2 regions of the Rhizobium sp. NXC14 genome follow, and region 2 is predicted to be linked to the other one. Evidence: riboswitches for the same ligand, from Rfam matches in the RefSeq annotation. Region 2 holds a riboswitch; the other holds the start of a gene.
What was found. A riboswitch is a leader RNA that binds a small molecule or an ion and turns the genes downstream of it on or off. The one in region 2 is predicted to bind thiamine pyrophosphate.

Region 1 (4,250 bases), on a different replicon from region 2:
AGGTCGGCAAGCAGGTCCCGGACCATCTCCCTGACATCGTCACGAAAACCGCCGCGGGCCATGACCTCGTCGCGCATCAGCGCGCCGAGTTCGACGACGGGATCGGCGGCGGACGCGTCTGCGGGGATCGAGGGCGCTTCGAAGGCGAGTTCCAGCTTCTCGATCCACGTGCGGCCGATCAGGTCGCTGCGCCGCTCGGCTTCCGTCTGCATGAGATCAACATCGCGCCGCAGCTGCCAGGAGAGCGGCGTGCGGCCGGAAAGCCTGAGACGTGCGACAAGATGCGGCGAAGCCGTGCGGTCGCGCTGCGCCATCAGGGCCGTCTCGACCATCATGGCCGCCTCACGCCAATCATCGACACCTGTGAGGTCGACATTGACGCGCTCGAACTGCGCGATGCTGGTGCGCCGCTCCTCGACCGTCACGGTCCGGTCGTCCGCCACGGTCACCAGCGACACGGTCTTGACGCCCGCTTCATTGATGTCGCGGCCCTGCGGCATGCCGGGCATGATGACCGTCGCCGTGCCGGGATACTGGCTGCGCTGGTGGAGATGCCCGAGCGCCCAGTAATCGAAACCAGAGGCATGCAGGTCGAGCACGTTGCAGGGCGCATAGACATCATGTCCGGCCGATCCGGCCAGGCTCGTATGCATGATGCCGATATTGACGGCATCCGCCACCGGCGGCTTGAACTTCGGCAGCAGCGGGTCCGGGGCTTGCGGTTTCGCAAAGCTCAGGCCGTGGATCGCGACCGACAAGCTGCCCTTCGTGGCCTCCACGATCTCGGCATGGCCGCCGAAGATCTTCACCGTATCAGGCATCACCAGTTCCCGAGCGATCTTCGACATGGCATCGTGATTGCCGCGGATCTTGAAGACGACAATGCCCGCCCGGTGCAGCCGCTCCAGCTGACTCGCCAGGAAGCGCGCCGTCTTCATCGACGTCTGCTCCCCGTCGTAGAGATCGCCGGCGATGACAAGCGCGTCGACCTGCTCCTCAAGGCAAAGATCGACGATCGCGACCAACGCCTGCCGGCTGGCGTCACTGACGAGATCGGCCAGCTCTGCGTTGCGAAGTGCGAGAGAGCGCAAGGGAGAGTCGAGATGGAGATCGGCAGTGTGGAAAAAACGATAGGCCATGAATACAAGAATGGTGTTGCGATAGAGTGATCCAGCAGGCGCCTGACAAATAAACGGACGTTATCGCCCGTCAGCAAAACATGAGACCATGCCACGAATATTCAGAGCATGGACGGCAGCGTCCTGGCGAGTGAAATGGGCCGGCGGAGCCGGCCCATCCACAATCAATACAGCTCTATCGGACTGGCCGCCGACTCAAAAGGTCCGGATGGGAACGCGTGAGCATTGGCTTGACATCAGGGCCGCAGCGGTCTTTGATGCCGAACATTCACCAGGGGTGTCCCGGCAAGGGGCTGAGATTCTGCTGAACAATACGGCTTTGCCTGTTGTGGCGCAGTGACCCGTTGAACCTGATCCAGTTCATACTGGCGTAGGGACGGTGCAGACGCTGCGGCTGTCGGGCGGATTTCGCTTTGTCGCATGAGGCGTCTTTCCATCATTCCAACACTGGAACTGGGTCTCCAAACGTCAAACCTTGGAGCCTCGCCCATGAATATCGTCGCACCCAAGCTTACTCCGGTCGTCACCACCGGCCCGCTTCCGGCCTCGACCAAGATCGCCAAGCCCGGAACGCTCTATCCTGATCTGCGCGTGCCGATGCGCGAAATCAGCCTTCACCCGACCTCCGGTGAACCGCCGGTCACGGTCTATGATTCCTCCGGTCCCTATACCGACCCGGCACATACGGTCTCGATCGACGCCGGGCTGCCGCGTCTGCGCGAGAACTGGATCAGAGCGCGCGGCGATGTCGAAGCCTATGTAGGCCGGGTGGTGAAGCCTGAAGATAATGGTTTTGCCGCAGGCGATCGGCTGACGCCGGAATTCCCTATTCGCAACACGCCGCTGAAGGCAAAAGCAGGCCGCGCCGTCACGCAACTCGCCTATGCGCGCGCCGGCATCGTCACGCCGGAAATGGAATTCATCGCCATCCGCGAAAACCTCGGCCGGCAGGCCGCGAAGGAGGCGCTCGCGCGCGACGGCGAGAGCTTTGGCGCTGATATTCCCGATTTCGTGACGCCCGAATTCGTGCGCCAGGAAATCGCAGCCGGCCGGGCAATCATTCCGGCCAACATCAACCACCCGGAATCCGAACCGATGATCATCGGCCGGAATTTCCTGGTGAAGATCAACGCCAATATCGGCAACTCGGCGGTCACCTCGTCGATGGCGGAAGAGGTGGAAAAGATGGTCTGGGCGATCCGCTGGGGCGCCGACACGGTTATGGACCTTTCCACCGGCCGCAACATTCACAACATCCGCGAATGGATCATTCGCAATTCGCCGGTTCCGATCGGAACGGTGCCTCTCTACCAGGCGCTTGAAAAGGTGAACGGCATTGCAGAGGATCTCACCTGGGAAGTCTATCGTGATACGCTGATCGAACAGGCCGAGCAGGGCGTCGATTATTTCACCATCCATGCGGGCGTGCGGCTTGCCTATATTCCGCTCACCGTCAATCGTGTCACCGGCATCGTCTCACGCGGCGGCTCGATCATGGCCAAGTGGTGTCTGCATCACCACAAGGAGAGCTTCCTCTACGAGCATTTCGAGGAAATCTGCGACATCTGCCGTGCCTATGACGTCTCCTTCTCGCTTGGAGACGGCCTTCGCCCGGGCTCGATCGCCGATGCCAATGACGCTGCGCAATTTGCCGAGCTCGAAACCCTCGGCGAACTGACCAAGATTGCCTGGGCCAGGGATTGCCAGGTGATGATCGAAGGCCCTGGCCACGTGCCGATGCACAAGATCAAGGAGAATATGGACAAGCAGCTCAAGGTCTGCGGCGAGGCTCCCTTCTATACGCTCGGACCGCTGACGACCGACATCGCACCGGGCTATGATCACATCACCTCCGGCATCGGAGCCGCGATGATCGGCTGGTTCGGCACGGCCATGCTCTGCTACGTCACGCCGAAGGAGCATCTGGGCCTGCCCGACCGCACCGACGTCAAGACCGGTGTCATCACCTACAAGATTGCCGCGCATGCCGCCGACCTCGCCAAGGGCCATCCGGCCGCCCGCATCCGTGACGATGCGCTGTCGCGGGCGCGGTTCGAATTCCGCTGGGAAGACCAGTTCAACCTCTCCCTCGACCCGGATACGGCGCGTTCCTTCCATGACGAGACCCTGCCGAAGGAGGCCCACAAGGTGGCGCATTTCTGTTCGATGTGCGGCCCGAAATTCTGTTCCATGCGCATTTCCCACGATATTCGCGCCGAGGCGCAGAAAGAAGGACTGGAAGCCATGGCCGCCAGGTATCGCGATGGCGGCGACCTCTACATGCCGGTCGCCGACGCTGCGAAAACGCTTGCCGGAGAATGACGATGCATGTTCTCGTCAAGGGGGCCGGCGTTGCCGGCCTCACCGTTGCCTGGCAGCTCCATCGGCACGGTTTCCGGGTCAGCGTCGCTGAGCAAGCCGAACAGGTCGGCGCCGGTGCTTCCGGCTTTGCCGGCGGCATGCTGGCTCCATGGTGCGAAAGGGAAAGCGCAGACGAGCCGGTCCTGGCGCTCGGCCGTCTTGCCGCCGATTGGTGGGAGGCAGCGCTGCCCGGCCATGTCAATCGCCGGGGGACGCTTGTGGTGGCGGCCGGGCGAGATGCCGGCGAACTCGACCGCTTTTGCCGCCGGACAAGCGGATGGGAATGGCTGGACGAGCCGGCGATCGCGACGCTTGAACCGGATCTCGCCGGCCGCTTCCGCAGGGCATTGTTCTTCCGGCAGGAAGCGCATCTCGATCCGCGGCAGGCGCTCTCCGGGCTTGCCGCCGGACTTGAGGAAGCTCGCATGCGCCTCACATTCGGCGTCAGGGGCGATGCCGACCTTGCCCGTTACGATCGCGTGATCGACTGCACCGGGGCTGCCCAGATCGGCCGTCTGCCCGGATTGCGCGGCGTTCGCGGAGAGATGCTTTGCGTCGAAACGAACGAGATCTCTCTCTCCCGTCCCGTTCGCCTGCTGCATCCGCGCCACCCGATCTATATCGTGCCGCGCCAGCGAAATCGCTTCATGATCGGGGCGACGATGATCGAAAGCAACGACATCGGCCCGATTACCGCGCGTTCGCTGATGGAGTTGCTGAATGCCGCCTATACCCTCAATCCTGCCTTCG
Region 2 (4,250 bases):
ATGAAGGCGCGCGCGTGTTCTCGACTGGCAGAGAGATAGGCGTCACTGGAAACGATGACTGTCGTCTGCTCGTCGGGAATGCCGTAATCGGAATAGTGGAAGCGGCTGATCTTCCGATTCTCCAACTCAGCGGCGATGCCCTCCCAGGTGTAGATCTCCAGCGTGAAGTCAATCGAGCCATTGTCCAGCGCCTCATAGGCGGAGGTGCCGAGGGTGACGGTCTTGACGTCGCCCTTGCCGCCGTCATTGCGGATCATCGCCGAGACCAGCGCGCTTTCCCAAGTGCCGCCGAAGCCTCCATAGGTCTTTCCATCGAGATCTCTAGGGCTCTTGATGTCGTCCCGCCCGCCCTTGAAGATCAGGCGTGCGGTTTCCGTCTGGACGACGCCGTAGACCATCTTCACGTCACCGCCGCCAGCACGCTGCGTCAGGGCCTCGATCTCGCTACTGATGCCGAAACCGGCGACCCCGTTTGATACCAGCGTGCCGGCACTCGTGTCGGTAAAGGGTAGAATTTCGACATCGAGGCCGGCGGCCGTGTAGAAGCCCTTCGCCTTGGCGACGTAGATGCCGATGTGGTTGGTGTTGGGCGTCCAGTCGAGCGCGATACGAACCTTTGCGGGCGCCGATTGAGCGAAGGCGACGCGGCCGGCGAGGCTTGTCGCGATGGCGGCGAGCATCGTCTGGCGGCGGGTGAGAAGCGGCATGGTGACCTCCTCAGGTCTTTAGAGCATGACGCCGAAAAGTCCGGTTTTCGAACGACATCAGACTCCAACTCTTTAAATTGGAACAGGATTCAGATTTTGGGCCGACCGGCCTAAAACCATCCTGTTCTAGCGGATGAAGCAGGGTTTGCAGGATTTCGGTCTCGATCGCCTGGGCCGCCGGCGAACCGAGATCGGCAATGCTTCTCGGGCGGGGCAGGGGAACGCGGAATTCGCGGATGACACGCGCCGGACGGGCAGACAGCACGTAGATCCGGTCGGAGAGGAAAACGGCCTCGCGAACATCGTGGGTGATCAGCAGCGCCGTCCAGCGATGTTCGGTCCACATGCCTTGCAGCCACTCCTGGATCTGCGTGCGGGTTAGCGCATCGAGCGCGCCGAAGGGCTCGTCGAGCAGCAGCATGTCCTGCTCCTGGATGACGGTGCGCAGCAGCGCAGCACGTTGGCGCATGCCGCCGGAAAGAGAGGCGGGGTAGTGATGTTCGAAGCCGGCAAGGCCGAACCGCTCGAAGAGGGGCGCGACAGCGGCGCGGGCAGCCCGGCGAGCCATGCCCTTCACTTCCAGGCCGAGCGCGGCATTATCGATGATCCGGCGCCAGGGCATCAGCGCATCGCGTTGCGGCATGAAGGCAAAGGAATGCGGCGTCTGTTCCAGCGCTGCACCGTTGAAAAGCATGGCGCCGGAATCGGGTCGCAGCGCCTGTGTCAGCAGTCTCAGCACGGTCGATTTTCCGGAGCCGGATGGGCCGACGATCGAGACGAACTCGCCGTCTGCGACGGCGAGCGAAATGTCGTCTAGAACCTTCATGCCGTCGAAGGACTTCGAGATGTTGCGCAGCTCAAGCATCTGACCGGTCATCGGCGCCGCTCCTGGGATGGCTGCCAGGGCATGACGAAACGCTGGATAACCAGCGTCAGCGCGAAGAGGCAGAGCGTCAACAGAGCGCTGACGATCACGGCGGCGAGCACGAGATCGGGACGGAAATTGTTCTTGGCGTTGAGGATATAGATGCCGAGGCCGCTTGCAGCGCCGGCATATTCGGCAAAGATCGCACCGACGACGGCATAGGTGATCGAGATTCGGAGGCCGGCGAAGAAATAGGGCAGGGACGAGGGAAACCGCGCCAGGCGAAAAATGCGCCAGCGGCTCGCTTTCATCGAATTCAAGAGCTCGGCAATGTCGCGATCGGTCGCCTCATAGCCCTGAAGCAGGGCAACAAGCAGCGGAAAGAAGGTGACGAGCGCCACCAGCAATATCTTCGGCAAAAGGCCGAAACCGAACCAGAGGACGACGAGAGGCGCGATCGCCACCAGCGGCAAAGTCTGGCTGGCGATGAAGATCGGCAGCATTGCCCGGCGCATGAAGGGCATGAAATCCATCAGGATCGAGGAGACGAAGGCGAAGGCGAGCGACAGGGCGAAACCACCGAGTGTCGCTCCGAGCGTCGGCCAGGTGTTTGCTATCAGCGCCTCTCGGTTCAGCCAGCCCTGGACAAGGATACGCGAAGGCGCCGGCAGAATGGACGGTTTGATACCGGAAAGATCGACATAGAGTTCCCATGCCGCCAGAAAAGCAAAGCCTGCGAGCAAGGCGGGCATTGCCCGGTACACGGCGAGATAGAGCGTCGCAAGGCGCGAATCCGATGGTCGTGGCGATGTCATCGGCGTTCGGTTTCAGGCTTTCGCCGGGCCGTTCGCGCAAACCTGTCGAGGGCATCGGTGTCGATGCGCAGCCTGCCGCGATTTGGGGCGGTTGCCTTGAGGGCATCGATAGGGATGCCGACGGAATTGCCGGACGTCCGGTAGAGTGACACTTGCGCGCCGGAATACATTTGGACCTCGCTCCGCTGGCATTACCCAGATCAGCTTAGAAGGGTCCGGAGGCTTGCGCCTCACATCTCAGCCCCGGCGACACGGAGCTCCCCTGTTATTTCGGCGAAAACTATCATCGGGGTTTTCTTGCCGCAACCGCAAAATTGCAAACCCGTCCGCCCGGTCGGATGGGGCGCAGATAAAAAACACCCGGACGGAGGTCCTGTCCGGGTGTTTTCCGAGGTTCCGTACCTGCCGGGAACGGACCCCGAGCGCTTGTCTTTCAGGCGGCAATATCGGCAGGGGCGATCGGCGCGGGCCGGGCAAGCGCCGACGCCATCATTTCAGCTTGTATCGACCGGATGATCTCACTGACGCTCCTTCCTGCGCCTCGTGCTTTACGGCCGGGGAAGCAGCGGTTATAAAACCTCAACTAATATTGAGGTCAATAGGCGATGAATAGGATTTCTGCCACGCCGCTCGGCAGGCTTCTGACGGTCGGCGAAGTGGCGCAACGCAGTGGTCTTGCCGTCTCGGCGCTACATTTCTATGAGGCCAAGGGGCTGATCTCGAGTATCCGCACGCGCGGCAACCAGCGGCGCTACGGACGCGATGTCCTTCGCCGGCTCGGCATCATCAAGGTGGCGCAACGTGTCGGCATTCCGCTTTCGGAAATCCAGACGGCATTTGCCTCCCTGCCGCAGGGGCGTACGCCGACGATTGCCGACTGGCAGACGCTGTCGGCGCGCTGGAAGGATGAACTCGACACGAGAATCAGACGGCTGAGCCTGCTGCGAGACCGTCTGACCGGCTGCATCGGCTGCGGTTGCCTGTCGATCGAAAGCTGTCCGTTGCGCAATCCCTTCGATCAGCTCGGCGAGGAAGGGCCAGGCGCACGGCTGCTGGAGACCGAAATCGAAGTATGAACTTTCAGCGAAGAGCGCCAGCCTCTGGCGGAAAGATGATCCCTGCCTTTCTTTCGGTCGGCGCGCTCATATGTTAAGGGCGAATGGCGCAACAGTCGGCATTGTCCGCGAGGAGGACAGCTTCGTGTTCCATCCGAGACTATTCGAGAATCGCAATGTCATCGTAACCGGCGCCGGGCGGGGCATCGGTCTCGAAGTGGCCCGGCAGTTCCTGGACTGCGGCGCGAAGGTGATCGTCCATACTGGACGCAAACCGGGGCGCGATCTGCCGGATTTTCTGCTGACGGCTGAATCCGAAAGACGGGCGCTGTTGCTGCACGCCGATTTCACTGCCGCTGGCGGCGCTGCGCAATTTGCCGAAAATGCGCTTACCTTTTTCGACAAGGTGCATGTGCTCGTCAACAACGCCGGCACTATGCTCGGCCGTTTTCCAGCTGCCACACTGACTGACGCAGATTATGAGGCGATTGTGCGTTTGAACCAGACGTCGGTGGTGGCGCTGACGCGTGCGTTGCTGCCGGCATTGAAGGCGGCGGAAGGCGCTGCCATTGTCAACACCGTTTCAATTTCCGCGCTGACCGGCGGCAGTCCCGGTTCTTCGATTTATTCTGCCTCGAAAGCCTTCGTTTCGACCTATTCCAAGGCGCTTGCCCGCGAGCTCGCGCCGGATGGCATCCGCGTCAATTGTGTCTCGCCCGGAACGATCGAGACGGATTTCCACGAGCGCTATTCCTCCCGCGAAAAGCTGGAGCAGACGAGAAAGACTATTCCCTTGCAGCGGCTGGGC

Region 1: linked by a shared signal. The riboswitch ahead of thiC (phosphomethylpyrimidine synthase ThiC) and the one ahead of NXC14_RS20435 (ABC transporter permease) in region 2 are both predicted to bind thiamine pyrophosphate.

The regions. Positions count from the first base shown of each region.
Region 1 covers NZ_CP021033.1:249,774-254,023, reverse strand. Annotated here, with positions in the region: gene NXC14_RS29220 (DNA repair exonuclease) at 1-1,139, opposite strand, end outside; TPP riboswitch at 1,403-1,534, shown strand; gene thiC (phosphomethylpyrimidine synthase ThiC) at 1,629-3,461, shown strand; gene thiO (glycine oxidase ThiO) at 3,464-4,250, shown strand, end outside.
Region 2 covers NZ_CP021030.1:4,184,934-4,189,183, reverse strand. Annotated here, with positions in the region: gene NXC14_RS20445 (ABC transporter substrate-binding protein) at 1-707, opposite strand, end outside; gene NXC14_RS20440 (ABC transporter ATP-binding protein) at 718-1,584, opposite strand; gene NXC14_RS20435 (ABC transporter permease) at 1,581-2,387, opposite strand; TPP riboswitch at 2,548-2,661, opposite strand; gene soxR (redox-sensitive transcriptional activator SoxR) at 2,993-3,463, shown strand; gene NXC14_RS20425 (SDR family oxidoreductase) at 3,588-4,250, shown strand, end outside.